DNA from 2 places in the Aneurinibacillus baijiui genome. Region 2 is predicted to be linked to the other one. Evidence: riboswitches for the same ligand, from Rfam matches in the RefSeq annotation. Region 2 holds a riboswitch; the other holds the start of a gene.
The links. A riboswitch is a leader RNA that binds a small molecule or an ion and turns the genes downstream of it on or off. The one in region 2 is predicted to bind FMN.

Region 1: another riboswitch for FMN. It lies ahead of AB3351_RS03350 (ECF transporter S component); the one in region 2 lies ahead of ribD (bifunctional diaminohydroxyphosphoribosylaminopyrimidine deaminase/5-amino-6-(5-phosphoribosylamino)uracil reductase RibD).

Annotation. Positions count from the first base shown of each region.
Region 1 is NZ_JBFTXJ020000002.1:25,245-32,710, reverse strand. It holds gene AB3351_RS03375 (sensor histidine kinase) at 1-1,145, opposite strand, end outside; gene AB3351_RS03370 (response regulator transcription factor) at 1,142-1,828, opposite strand; gene AB3351_RS03365 (YncE family protein) at 1,825-2,817, opposite strand; gene AB3351_RS03360 (DNA-3-methyladenine glycosylase family protein) at 3,099-3,731, opposite strand; gene AB3351_RS03355 (hypothetical protein) at 3,734-4,186, opposite strand; FMN riboswitch at 4,387-4,546, shown strand; gene AB3351_RS03350 (ECF transporter S component) at 4,553-5,146, shown strand; gene AB3351_RS03345 (hypothetical protein) at 5,318-5,476, shown strand; gene cbpB (cyclic-di-AMP-binding protein CbpB) at 5,540-5,980, opposite strand; gene mscL (large conductance mechanosensitive channel protein MscL) at 6,064-6,531, opposite strand; gene AB3351_RS03330 (DNA translocase FtsK) at 6,594-7,466, opposite strand, start outside.
Region 2 is NZ_JBFTXJ020000003.1:270,239-277,704, forward strand. It holds gene AB3351_RS23695 (zinc ribbon domain-containing protein) at 18-215, opposite strand; gene AB3351_RS07730 (RNA-guided endonuclease TnpB family protein) at 134-610, opposite strand; gene AB3351_RS07735 (DUF2062 domain-containing protein) at 771-1,265, shown strand; gene AB3351_RS07740 (peptidylprolyl isomerase) at 1,372-1,809, opposite strand; FMN riboswitch at 1,953-2,098, shown strand; gene ribD (bifunctional diaminohydroxyphosphoribosylaminopyrimidine deaminase/5-amino-6-(5-phosphoribosylamino)uracil reductase RibD) at 2,436-3,527, shown strand; gene ribE (riboflavin synthase) at 3,533-4,186, shown strand; gene AB3351_RS07755 (bifunctional 3,4-dihydroxy-2-butanone-4-phosphate synthase/GTP cyclohydrolase II) at 4,212-5,405, shown strand; gene ribH (6,7-dimethyl-8-ribityllumazine synthase) at 5,429-5,896, shown strand; gene AB3351_RS07765 (site-2 protease family protein) at 6,059-6,700, shown strand; gene AB3351_RS07770 (segregation/condensation protein A) at 6,716-7,466, shown strand, end outside.

The sequences.
Region 1 (7,466 bases), on a different contig from region 2:
CGAAGCAGACCCCCTTCATTCGGCAGGTGGCGCAATGCATTATCGCATAAATTATGAACCACTTGCTCTAGTCTGTCTTCATCTCCCCAGGTGATTACATCCGGATCAATGTGTAGATGAAGATCTGCTTCTTTCTCCATCAGAAACGGTCTAAACTTGTCAATCGCATCTTCTATTAGCTGCCCCAACGGTAAGGGAGTCACATGCAGAGGATACGAGGAACCTTCAAGCTGCGCTAAGTCTAGCAAGTCGTGCACAAGCCTCTCCATCCGTCCTGCCTCACGATGGATGAGATGAAGATAACGATCCTTCTCCTCCGGATCAGCCGCGACTCCATCAATTACAGCTTCACTGTAGCCTTTAATATAACTGAGCGGTGTACGAAGCTCATGCGAGACATTCGCAAGAAATTCACGACGCTGCGTATCGACCTGCTCAAGTGCGGATGCCATGTGATTGAGCGCCCGTCCCAGATTGCCTACCTCATCACCTTCCGTTACCGCAAACCGTTGCGAGAAGTTCCCGAGCGCCATCTTACCTGCCGTCTGCTCCATATGACGCAGCGGTCTCGTTAGGCGATTGACAAGATGGCGGACAATATAGAGCGAAAAAAGAACAAAAATAAAAGCACATACAAGAATAATATAGCGAACCTCACTAAGCGCTTCTGTTATGCTTGCAAGGGGAAGATACAAATATACAATGCCTTCGAGGCGTTTTCCGTCCAAAAGCGGCACAATCGCAGCCATGATCTGGCGGCCAAATCTCTCCTCATAGCCGACTTTGCTTACTGTCTGTCCCGCTACTAGGCGGCTTCGCTCCTCCTGGGTAATCAGCGCATCATACTCAATTTCAAAAGGAAGACATGCCCCCAATTGACGCGGATTCTCGGTTACAAAAATCTCCGCTTCCGACACTTGGCTTATCCTCTCCACCTCTTTGCGAAACGCAGGTGTGAGCCCTTCTCGCGGATACATATCCGCGATGCGCTGCCCCTGATAAATAAGAGATGACTCAATGTTTTGCACATACAGCTTCCCATATAAATATTGGGTCAACCCATACGTTACCAACACCGTGAATATGACACCGGAGCTGACAAGAAGCCACAGCTTCTGATTGAGCTTTAATGTGATGCGTTTCAAGACGGCACCTCGAATTTATAACCTACTCCCCACACGGTCTGGATAATACCGGCATGTGCACCAAGCTTCATACGCAGCGTCTTCACATGCGTATCGACCGTTCGCGCATTGCCGTAGTATTCATAGCCCCAGACCATCTCCAATAAGCGCTCCCGACTCATGACCTGACCCGGATGACGAATGAGACAGGTTAATAAATCGAATTCTTTGAGCGTAAGGGAAAGCACCTGACCATTCAGACGCGCCTCATGTCCGCGCATGTCCACCTCAAGCGCTCCATGCCGATCAATCGACTCGATACCGCTCCCACCCGAAGGATGCGTGCGCCGCAACAGCGCTTCAATACGAGCCAGCAGCTCACGCGGACTGAACGGCTTCACCACATAATCGTCAGCCCCCATTTTTAACCCGCTAACCTTATCGGCTTCCCCACCCCGGGCTGTCACAAAAATAATCGGGATATCTGACGTTTCACGAACCTTCATACAAAAAGTTAATCCATCCAAGCCCGGCATCATCACATCAAGTACAATAAGGTCAAATGCATGCCTCTCAAGGAGCATAAGCGCTTGCTCTCCGTCCTCGGCTTCCGTACAACGATAGCCCTCACGCTTTGCATACATACAGATTAATTCGCGCATTTGCGCTTCATCATCAACGATCAGGAGAGAGTACCCCGTCACTTTCCTTCACCTTCCCGCACAAACATTTGAATAGGTCCATCCCCTGTGCGTAGTGTTTTCACTATACGCATGGTCTTTGGATCCACCACTACAATCTGGTTGCTCTCATAACTGGCGATATACAAATACCGTCCGTCATGAACCATTCCAAACGGATTGGCTCCCAGTGCCAGCTCACCGGTTACGCGCCCATTCTCCATGTTGATCCGCCGCAGCATATTGGACCCGTGACTTAATACATACACCGTGTCCTTATCTATGCGCACAAAATCAACAGGCATCGATGGTGCATGGACAGTAGTTTTCTTCTGTCCTGTTTCACTTGAGAATACAGATACCTCCTGCTCCGGCAGGTCACCGCGTCCGTGACCACCCACCCACAATTCCTTACGATCAGCCGCTAGCAACGCACCCATAGGCGACTCATTGAGTTGCGAGGTGCGAACTACCTGCTTTGTGGAAAGGTCGATCTCCCGCAGCTTCGCATCTTGCAAATCCATCACATACAGCCGATTGCGAGCTAAATCAGGGATCATGGTGAACGGAGACGGCCCCACTTTGATCTCGCTTGTCTGATTTCCATCAAGCGTATACATACGAACGGAGCCGTGCTGCTTATCCGCCAGATACACCGCATCTCCATCTGGTGCTAATACAGCATTGACAATACCGCCTCCCGTCTTCCATACCGCATCCTCTTTGCCCGAGTTCATATTTAGCATACGCGCGTCTTCACCGTTCTTGCCATACAACAGCACCGTATGATGATCCGGCAGCAAAAGCATCCGATCAAAAGGAAAGGCGGGCTTCCATGCAGCCAGCATCTCACCTGTTTCGATACTCATGAACGAAATCGTATTATCCCGTGCATTGGCTACTGCGAGTACGGATGCATCCCGCGGAACTTTCGTTAATGCTGCGGACTGACACCCGGCGGCCATGATCCAGATCAACATCATCATTACAAAAGCCAGGCGCTTCTTTCTCATCCCGAACGCTCCTTATGTAAGATATGCCTTTTATTATAAAGAATAATTGTGTGTGATTTGTGAAATACCGGATTGCCTTACACATAAACGTGGAAAAGCAGTACATGGAGGTGCGTCATGAGAAGAGTACTTACAGCAATCGGATTTACCATCTTAGCTTACGGCACATACCGAACTTTTATGAAAAAGGAACGCCGCTACATCCGCCTCAACTAGCAGCATGGACTTTATTAATGTATAACAGCAGAACAGGGCGGAATCTCTGGTTCCGCCCTGCATCCTTATACTGATGGCTTATTGTTTAGGCTTCTCCATAAATACAAGGTTGCAATGGACTCATAAGGAACCCACTTCGCGGCGATTTCAAGCATCTGTTTTTTGGTGGGAAACTCCGATAGGCCATAATTGACCTGAATGGCTTTCTTAATTCCCAGATCATCGGCAGGAAATACATTCAGCCTCCCCATCCCAAATAGGAGAAACATCTCCGCTGTCCATCTACCAATACCTTTAACCATGATTAAGCGCTCAATTACTTCTTCATTCGTCTCCTCTGTTAAGCGGTCTAAACGCAGACGTCCGTCGGCACAATGCGCAGCAAGATCTTTTACATATACGACTTTGGCACGCGAGAGCCCCAATGCCCGCATCTCCTCCTCGGATGCTGCAAGCAGAGCTTCTTGGCGCCACTGGCCGCCAAAATATTGCAGAACACGCTCCGTAATGGACGCAGCGGCTTTGACAGACAACTGCTGAGAGACAATGGAGCTGCACAGGACAGCAAAATAATCCCCCGGCTCTTTCCAGTGATAGGGTTCGTATTCATTAATGATTCGGGCCATTATCGGATCGGCGGCTCGTAAATATTCACAGCCCTGAGCAAGCGTACGATCATTTATAATTGTGCTGTCCATCTTTATCGCTCCTCGCTTCTATACAACCATTTGGCAAAACCATCTTGTTTCGCCCAATATGTAATAGGGATTCCGTTCTTATCTTTCTCCTCACGTACAATTAAAACATCGTTTCGGTATGGCATCACTTCAATCATACTGCCTGCTTTTTGTGCGATACGTATTATGATGTGGGCAGAATTGTGCGGCGGATCTACTTTTTGTACCAGCTTCGCCCCATTAAACAGAGCGATAATCTGCTGTGTTTCCTCTGCTCCTAGCTCCTTCTCCCCTGCTTCCTTATCACAAATCGTAATAACGCTTATGTTATGAGCAGAAAGCGGCTGATGAAGATGGTCACTGGAGTAATATTTTTCAAGACGCTTGAGCCACCCGTTCGGCAGACCGAACAGAATGACCAGGACAACTACCACAACATAACCAATCCATTCCGCATACGGAATACCAAATAGCATAGTTTTCTCCTCTCTTCCCCGCGCTGTATCGTTTACTTCCTTTTTCTTTCCCATTTATTATACCGAAATATTTTCCAGAAAGAGAGAGAAATTCCACCGCTAACTCTCCAACTTTGCTTTTGTAAGTTACTGCTTCTGTATTGACGAACAAGCATTTTCATGGCATATTTGAAAATAGGTTGTGAAATTTATAACACCATACAAACCTTCAGGGCAGGGTGAGATTCCCGACCGGCGGTGATGGGGCGCTTCATATTGTCCCTTAGTCCGCGACCCGGACGCAAAAATAGTAGTAACGCGTCTGGCTGATCCGGTGCAAATCCGGGACCGACAGTATAGTCTGGATGGGAGAAGGGGGAACTTCATATGAGAGGGAAGGTTCGCAGAACAGCGTTTTTATCGCTGTTGTCGACCATTGGGTTTCTGCTGATGTTTGTAGAAATCCCGCTGCCGATGTTTCCGGCTTTTTTGAAAATCGGTGTAAGCGAAATTCCAGCGCTGATTGGCGCCATTCTGTTCGGCCCACTGGCTGGTGTAGCCGTGGAGTTGATTAAGAACATCCTGCACTTTTTGCTTACCAATCAGGGTGGCATGGCTGTAGGAGAGCTGTCCAACTTTATAGCGGGCAGTACGTTCGTTGTTGTATCTGTATTCTTTATGCGGAAGCTGAAGCAAAGCAAGGTGAACTTCTGGGTAGGTATGACCGCCGGTACAACGGCTATGGCAATTATTATGTCGCTGACCAACTATTTCTTCTTCATTCCGGCTTTCGCCTATGTTATGGGTATGTCCGTTGAAGACATTATCGGTTGGTCGCAAGGTGCTAACGCCAGCATTACCAATCTGTGGGCGCTGATCCTGTACGCGATTCTTCCGTTTAACCTGATCAAAGGAATCGTCGAGGCTTTGATCACATATCCAATCTATAATCGACTGCGTCCCGTATTGCACAGCAGATAGTCTGCATGCTGCGGGTACGATTCACAACCATACATGTATGTTGTCAGCTAAACTTCCGCTGCCCGGCGGAAGTTTTTAATTTTTTTTGTAAAAAATGTTTAGTCACCCCACATAAACCACACATACACGACGAATGATTATAGCAAAAGAAATCGAACGAGGTGACTTCCCATGAATCGCATGGAAATTCTAATTAATTCTGCTGATGAGATGTATGAGACAATGCAAACACTGCAAAGCAGTTACCCGAATGCTACATTTGAAGGACTTGAATATGTCGGGATTGAGAATGGTCAGCTCTCCATTAAACTGTCCTACTCATTAAACTAAAAAAATCAGGCGTTCCAATTGGACGCCTGATTTTTTGTTGTATCGTTGTATATCCATTATGTCTTATCTATAAAATTTAAGGTAATTATGAACCTGCGCAAGAATCGTTTTTCGAGTCAAAATCCCAACGAATACTCCATCTTCATCTACGATGCATAGAAACGGGTGATTAATGGACAGCTCAAGCCCCCGGAAAAAGCTTCCGTCTGCCTTCATCCATGCCACCTTCTTATTCATTACTTCTTCAACCTTCATCTCACTAAGCTTATTGTACTCAATCTGCTCAATACCTAATGTGGCATCAAGGATAAGCGCCATACTAATCAGCCCCTTCAGCTTGTATTCCCGATCAAGCACAGGAATGGCTGAATACCCCGATTTCGTAAGAACAAGCAGCGCATGCTCAAGCGAGTTCCCCTCTTGAACAATCGCTACCCTGCTGCCCGGAATCATTAACTCCCCTATTCCATTCTCCAATGATACCTGCTTCATGGTTTTCCCCATACGACCACCGCTTCCTTTTCCTTACTAAAAGTCAACGTCTTCTTAATTATATCATGAAAACGCTTTCCATGCCTATTGCTCCCTTATGCCTCTTCGGCTCGCTCCAATTGAGACGTGCACGATGGGCAGCGGGTTGCGGCAAGCGGAATGCTTGATATACAATACGGACACTCCTTCGTCTCTGCCAGCTTCTCTTCTTCCTGCTCCTGATGCCGCAGATCACTTAAGCGGGTATACACTTTCACTACGACAAACAGGGAGAATGCGACAATAATGAAATGCAGCACATTGTTTAAAAAAATCCCGTAATTAATCGTAACGGCTTCCGCATCCTTTGCTGCTTTAAGAGAAGCGTACGAGCCGGGCGAAAGATTAATGTACAAGTCCGAAAAATCCACGCCATTTAACGCCATCCCAATCGGGGGCATAAGAATGTCTTCGACAAGCGATGTCACGATTTTATTAAAGGCTGTACCTAGTGCCACACCGACTGCAAGATCAATAATGTTGCCTCTGCTGATGAATTTTTTAAAGTCTGTTATGAACTTCACACATGCTCTCCTCTCGTCAGCTTCTTCAACCTACTCTTCTTTACCCGCATTGATGCTATGTACTATAGCGTTTGCGCATCACCGGGCGGAATAAGCACTTCGCGCGGTTTGCTGCCTTCATACGGCCCAACTATACCCCGCGCCTCCATCATATCAACCAGGCGTGCCGCCCGTGTATATCCCACACGCAGTCTGCGCTGCAAGAGCGAAACAGAAGCGGTCTGTGCTTCACGCACCAAATCCACCGCCTGCTCGTATAGCTCGTCTTCCGGTTCATCTGCCACGACCGATTCCTCTTCACCTGGCATCATCTCCGGATTATATCGCGCTTCCTGCTGATTTTTTACATAGGAGACTACCTTCTCCACTTCGTGATCACTAATAAACGCACCCTGAATGCGCACAGGCTTCGAAGCGCCCATCGGCAAATACAGCATATCTCCGCGTCCTAATAGCTTCTCCGCACCGCCCATATCAAGAATGGTGCGCGAGTCGGCCATCGACGATACACCAAATGCAATGCGGGATGGAATATTGGCTTTAATTACACCTGTAATAACATCAACGGACGGGCGCTGTGTTGCGATAATCAAGTGAATGCCTGCGGCACGGGCCATCTGTGCCAGACGGCAGATGGCATCCTCTACATCACCTGGAGCCACCATCATCAAGTCCGCCAATTCATCTACAATCACAACGATCAGCGGCAGCGGAACAATACCTTCCTGACGCGCTACCTGGTTGTAGCGTTCTACATCGCGCGTACCCGATTTTGCAAACATCTCATAGCGACGCTCCATCTCCTGTACCACCTTCTTTAGCGCCATGGACGCCCGGCGCGGGTCGGTAACCACAGGCGATAACAAGTGCGGAATGCCATTGTATACGTTCAGCTCCACCATCTTCGGGTCAATCATCATCAGCTTTACTTCGCT
Region 2 (7,466 bases):
TCCCACGGTTGGCTGTGCTAGACGAGCGACAGCAGGCGTTGTCCTTCGCGGTCAAGGTTAATGGCCGCATTGTGGTCCCGGTCATGATGGATGCCGCATGATGGGCAGGCCCATTCCCGCATGTTAAGGTTCTTCACTTCCCTGTTGGCATCCGGAGCAGGGTAGCACGAAGAATACGTCCCTCTATCTCCCGGCTCTTGGCGAATCGTACCCACCCGAGCTTCGGAAGTTTGATATGGTTCCCCTCCACGCGGATGGAGCCATTCACATTCTTCGTCGTATAAGACTGTTCATTTCGCCGACGTTTGAAGCGAGGGAACCCCTTCTTTTCCTTAAAAAACTTCTGGTAGGCGATATCCAGCGCTTGGATAGTGGCTTGCAGAGCAATCGAATCGGCTTTCTTGAGCCATGGAAGGGATTCTTTGAGCAGAGGAAGCTGGCTGGACATCTCCTTGGCTGAAAGCGTTTGGCCCGTTTCCTCGTAGACACGCTTCCGTTCCGTGAGGAAATGGTTGTAGATGTAACGGGTACAGCCAAAGGTTTGATGCAAAAGCTGAGCCTGATCCGACGTAGGGAACAGACGAAATCGAAACGCTTTAGGACACAACATCGTCTCGTCTCACCTCCTTTTTTTGTATACGAATGTCTATTCTTAGTATACAGTGAGAAGAAGAAAAAACTAGTGGCGATTCATCCCCTCATTGAAATAAGGGGCGTGCTCGGCACTATCGTAAAGGGTGTAGAAACTTTAAGAATGGATTGTGATACGTTTGAATCTAATTGCTATGAAGCGAAATGTGAAGTACAGCCTGCTGCGTCTTTTTCGTTCCAATGCGGGGGCTCATTCTCTTGCTCTTGGCTTAGCCATTGGTTTTTTCCCTGTCTGGTTCCCTACATTTGGTATCGGTGCTATATGTTCGATTGCACTGGCAAAGCTGATGCGGGCTAATATTCCCGCCGCGCTTATCTCGGCAGGTGTGGGTTCTTTTCTATGGCCGGTCGTATTTTATTTAAATTATAAATGCGGTGCCTTATTATTTACCATATTGGAAGGTCTGAACGTATCTCATCAAGATATGGACAGTGTGCAGTATACGGAACCGATTGAGGATGTACACTCTTGGTCTGAAGCTGGCATGAGTTTTCTGGCGGGTGCTACGGTAAACAGCGTTCTGTTTACGGTTGTATTTTACTATATTTTCCGTTGGTTTTTTCAGAAGTACCAGCGAAGAGTGTTAGTAAAGCTTACAAAGAAAGGCAAATAGGAAAAGGGAAAGAAGCATTCTGATATTGAACACTGTGTTCGTCTATGGACGGACTGAAATAAAAGCGGAGCAGCCACATAGGCCGCCCCGCTTTTTAAGTGAGGAACTATTCTTCCCACACTTTTACTTCTTTCATTTTATCGCCGTTACGCATGTTTTTAGCATGCTCAAGGCCTTCAGTAACTTGTCCGAATACAGTGTGCTCGCCATTCAGATGAGGTTGTGCTTCATGTACGATGAAGAATTGGCTTCCGCCTGTGTCGCGTCCTGCGTGTGCCATGGACAGAGAGCCTGGAACGTGTGTATGCGGGTTGTTCTGTGTTTCGCATTTGATTGTATAGCCGGGGCCGCCTGTGCCTGTTCCGTGCGGGCATCCACCTTGACTTACGAATCCAGGGATCACACGGTGGAATGTAAGACCGTTATAAAATCCTTCGTTCGCCAGTTTTTCAAAGTTTGCAACCGTGCCGGGAGCGGCTTCCGGGTAGAATTCAATCAGGATCTTGTTTCCGTTTTCAAGTTCGATGCTGCCTTTTTTGGCCATTATGTATTCACTCCTTTTTTTTCAATCGCTTTATTTTATCATAGTGCCTATGTGGTCTACAACTAAGCACAGAATACAGGTGTGTACGTTTGCACATGGACAGGCGTAGGATATTGGTTTATACTACATATACAATTGCATGAATGATCCTTCGGGGCAGGGTGAAAATCCCGACCGGCGGTGTTAGAGGCCTAAGTCTCTTTAGTCCGTGAGCTGCGGTTCATAGAACCAATGCTGACCTGGTGTGAATCCGGGACCGACAGTATAGTCTGGATGGGAGAAGGATATGTAGTACGGATGTTGCACTAGGTCCGTTTTATTTGTCGTATGCGCTTATGGATTCGTATGTAAGACGATCAGCACGGCGCAGGTCCTAGCATCAGTCTACCTTTTTTTGAACACAATGCCCTGAAAGCGGAATCTACCGTCTTTCAGGGTTTTCTTTGTTATACGCAGCAGTTATTATCTGATTTTACCGATTGGATAAGATGTAGATATGGTGTGTACTGACAAAGGTTCACAGCGCATAGCCCCGTGGTATCTCTTTGCCTTGATATGCATGACATGTCGGGGAAGAGAAGTGGAGCTATGCGCTTTTTTATATGAAAAAGCAGGAGGAGTGAGACATGGAGCATAGAGAATATATGGAGCTTGCGCTTCGTCTGGCTGAAGCGGCACGAGGCCAGACAAGTCCGAATCCAGCCGTTGGCTGCGTCCTTGTTAAAGATGGACAGATTGTTGGGATGGGCAGTCATTTACGGGCAGGGGAGGCGCATGCGGAAGTACAGGCGCTGCGTATGGCCGGCGAGGCGGCACAGGAAGCGGTCGCCTATGTCACATTAGAGCCATGCAGCCATTATGGACGGACGCCCCCGTGTGCAGATGCGCTTATCGAGCAGGGGATTCAAAGGGTGGTCATTGCGATGCTTGATCCAAATCCGCTGGTGGCGGGACAAGGGATAGCGAGGTTAGAGAATGCAGGTATTGAAGTGCTCACTGGAATTGGTGAGATGGAAGCGAAGCGGATCAATGAAGCCTTCGTGAAATTCATTACAACGAAAAAACCGTTTGTTACGGTAAAAACTGCGATGACACTCGATGGAAAAGTGGCCACCTACGCGGGAAGCAGTCGCTGGATTACCGGAGAGGAAGCACGTCTTGAGGTGCACCGGATGCGGCATGCACACGATGCGATTCTTGTCGGGGTTAATACGGTACTTACAGATGATCCTAAGCTAACGACGCGTCTGGCGCTTGGCGGTAAAAATCCGATTCGCGTCATTGTCGATACAACGCTTCGTATTCAGTCGGATGCCAAGGTGCTGACCGATGGAGAGGCACCAACATGGATCTTTACAACTGAACGTGCCGATCAGATGAAATGGAAGCAGCTTGAGGAGATGGGGATTCGTGTATTTTCAACCGGAGACGATGTCAAAGTCAATATTGACCAACTTCTGTCTCAGCTTGGCGAGCAGCAGATCTCCTCGCTGCTGGTTGAAGGCGGAAGTCAGATTAATAGTGCTTTTTTGCATGCGCGGGCCATTGATAAGATCGTTTCGTACGTTGCGCCCAAGTTGATCGCAGGACAGGGAGCACCTACGCCGTTTGGCGGGTTGGGGATTGAAGAGATGGATGATGCGATCTCGCTTGCCGATCTGTCTTTTGAACAGATTGGCAATGATATCAAAATTACCGGCTATCCGGTTTGGGAGTGAGTGTAGTGTTTACAGGGATTATTGAGGAAATCGGAACCATCCGCTCTATTACACGCAGCAATCAATCAGCGGTGCTAGAAATCACGGGAGATAAGGTGCTCAGGGATGTTCGCTTAGGTGACAGCATCGCTGTGAACGGTATTTGCCTTACTGTGACGGAGTTTTCTGCCAAGCACTTTGCAGCAGACGTCATGCCGGAGACCATTCGAAAGACAAGTCTTGCCTTACTTGTTCCTGGTGCTCCAGTGAACTTGGAGCGGGCGTTGGCAGCAGGAGATCGCTTTGGCGGACACTTCGTTTCCGGTCATGTCGACGGAGTTGGCCGGATTGCGGCAAAACAGGCCTATGACAATGCGGTGCTCTATCGGATCGAGGCGGACGATACGCTGCTGCGCTACATTATTCCAAAGGGCTCCATCGCTATTGATGGCATTAGTCTTACGGTTGTAGAGGTAGACGATGCGGGCTTTAGCGTTTCAATTATTCCACATACGCTCTTAGAAACCGTGCTGCAATATAAAGAAAAAGGGGATCAGGTAAATCTTGAATGCGATATGATCGGCAAATATATTGAGCGGTTCATTATATGGCGTGAGAAGAAACAGCCGCCTTCCCAGCTCACAGAAAGCTTTCTTGCTGAGCACGGATTTCTTGATTGAGCTAACTATATAAGGAGTGGATTGTATGTTTCATTCAATTGAGGAAGCGATTCTGGATTTAAAGCGGGGCAAACCAATTATCGTAGTAGACGATGAGGACCGCGAGAATGAGGGTGATTTCATTGCGTTAGCAGAGAAAGCTGATGCGGCAGTCATTAATTTTATGGTGACACATGGGCGCGGCCTGGTATGTGTGCCGATTACAGAAGAGCGTGCGGCGGAATTGCAGTTAACACCTATGGTGGACCGCAATACGGATGCACATGGCACAGCATTTACCGTATCGGTCGACGAGGCAGGGACGACCACAGGAATCTCCGCGTTCGAGCGGGCTCATACCGTACAGGCAATGCTTGATCCGAAGAGCACTCCTGAGAGCTTCCGCCGACCAGGACACATCTTCCCGCTAATTGCCCGCAAAGGGGGCGTACTCCGCCGCGCCGGTCATACAGAGGCGGCCGTTGATCTGGCTCGTTTATGCGGCAGCTATCCTGCCGGTGTCATTTGCGAGATTATGAATGAAGATGGCTCCATGGCACGTGTGCCTGATTTGGCTCATATCGCAGAGAAGCATGATTTGAAGATGATTACGATTGAAGAGTTAATTCGCTATCGTACTCGTTACGATAAGCTGGTGAAGCGCGAAGTGGAGGTAGAGCTGCCGACCGAGTATGGGCATTTCCGCATGGTTGCCTATACGAACGATACGGATGGCAAAGAGCATGTAGCCCTTGTTAAAGGCGATATTGATGCTGATACGCCGACGCTTGTTCGGGTCCATTCGGAATGTTTGACAGGTGATGTATTCGGTTCGCTGCGCTGCGACTGTGGGCCGCAGCTGCATGCTGCACTTAGCCAGATTGAGGAGGCGGGCCGAGGAGTGCTCTTGTATATGCGTCAGGAAGGGCGTGGGATTGGGCTGATTAACAAGCTTAGAGCATACAAGCTGCAGGAGGCAGGACTTGATACTGTAGAGGCAAATGAGAAGCTGGGCTTTGCGGCAGATCTGCGCGAGTACGGCATCGGAGCACAGATTCTTGCCGACCTTGGTGTAGGGAATATTAAGATTCTTACCAATAATCCGCGCAAAATTAAAGGAATTGAAGGGTATGGACTGCATGTCGTAGAACGTGTGCCGCTCCAAATAGAAGCTGTGGCAGATAATGAGAGGTATTTGCGTACAAAGAAGAGCAAGCTTGGCCATCTACTTAAACTATAAATGAATGATACGGAGGATATATCATGGCAAAAGTATATGAAGGTAATCTCGTAGGTACAGGACTTCGAATTGGTATTGTTGTAGGACGATTTAATGAATTTATTACGGGCAAGCTACTTAGCGGCGCACTGGATGCCTTTAAGCGTCATGGTGTGGAGGAAGACAATGTAGAGGTGGCCTGGGTACCGGGTGCATTTGAACTCCCGCTGATTGTGAAGAAAATGGCCGAGTCAGGCAAATACGACGCAGTCGTTGCTTTGGGTACGGTAATCCGCGGCTCTACACCACACTTTGATTATGTATGCAATGAAGCGGCGAAGGGAATTGCATCGATCGGTCTCTCCACCGGTGTTCCATCCATCTTTGGTGTACTGACCACAGATACGATTGAACAGGCAATTGAGAGAGCCGGTACGAAGGCGGGCAATAAAGGATGGGAAGCGGCTACTGCTGCAATTGAGATGGCCAATCTTACCAAATCCTTTGAGTAAATATAGGAAGACTAGATCAGGTTACGAATGAAAGAAGGGAAGCGCGAGTATACTCGGCTTCCCTTCTTCGTGTGTAAAATGGCGCAATTGTACAGAGTTCAGCCATGTGGTAGAATGAGGTGCAGCTTTATAGAGTTTTATAAGAGGTAAGGGGGAGCGTTGTTGTTTAATTTGGATTGGGATTCGCTCTTATATCGGGTAATCGCATTCGTGATTGCCTTCTCGATTCATGAATGGGCGCATGCATATGTAGCGTACAAGTTAGGGGATCATACAGCAAAGAATGAAGGGCGCTTAACATTGAATCCGATCAGTCATGTTGATCCGTTTGGCATGCTGCTGATTTTGTTCGGGCCGTTTGGCTGGGCGCGTCCGGTACCGGTTAACATGTTTCATTTTCGCGGCAACCGCCGTCTTGGAATGGTCTATGTGGCGATTGCCGGTCCGCTGACGAATTTGATTCTTGCCTTTTTATTTCTGCAGGCCCTATGGTACCTGATGACGACAGGTGTTATGAATGCATGGCCGGCGTGGGCTGCGACGCTCGTAAGCAATACGGTGCAGTGGAGCTTTACGATTAATGTGGCACTATTTGTATTTAATTTGCTGCCTGTAGCACCGTTAGATGGATCAAAAATCCTCCGCTACATTCTGCCGCGCCGATTTGACGGCTTTTTTGAGAAGGTAGAGCCGTATGGAGCCTTTGTGCTGTTAGTCCTGATCTTCATTCCTGCGCTAGGCGCGCCTATATTGTATCTTCCATATGAATGGGTGCAGAATGCGCTGCTTTCCTTGATGAGATAGAGAGGTGAATGTTTGATGGGAGTTGACATCAAACTGGATTCGTTTGAAGGGCCGCTGGATTTGCTTCTGCATCTCATAGATCGGGCCGAGGTGGATATTTATGATATTCCTGTTGTAGATATTACGGATCAATATATGAATCACTTGTACATTATGCAGGAGCTACAGCTTGATGTGGCGAGCGAGTTTCTTGTCATGGCGGCTACGCTTCTGGCAATCAAAAGCAAAATGCTTCTGCCCAAGCGCGAAGAGGCGATGTTTGATGAGTGGGGTCTTGAGCCTTATGAAGAGGAGGAGGACCCGCGTGAAGAACTCGTACAGCGCTTACTAGAATATAAAAAGTACAAAAGCCTTGCGGAAACGTTCCGTGAACGGGAAAAGGAACGCAGTCGGGTATATACCCGGCCGGCTGAAGATTTGAGCCAGTTCATCCCCGAAGAGGAGAATCCGATTGCGAATGTAACAATCTATGACCTTGTAGATGCCTTGCAAAAGGCCTTGGCACGGGTGAATCGAAAAGAAAGTACAGTGAAGGTACAGCGGGATGAGATTTCGATTAAGGACCGAATGAAGGAAATCCATCAAATGCTTGATATTGCAGGCGGTAAGGTCTCGTTCTCGCAGTTGCTGGCGAAGGAAGAGTCGAAGATCGAGATTGTTACCACGTTCCTCGCTTTACTGGAGATGATGAAAAAACGGACGGTAGTGTGCCAGCAGGATGGACTATTTGATGAGATTATGGTGTCGCGTATGCAGGAGGATGCAG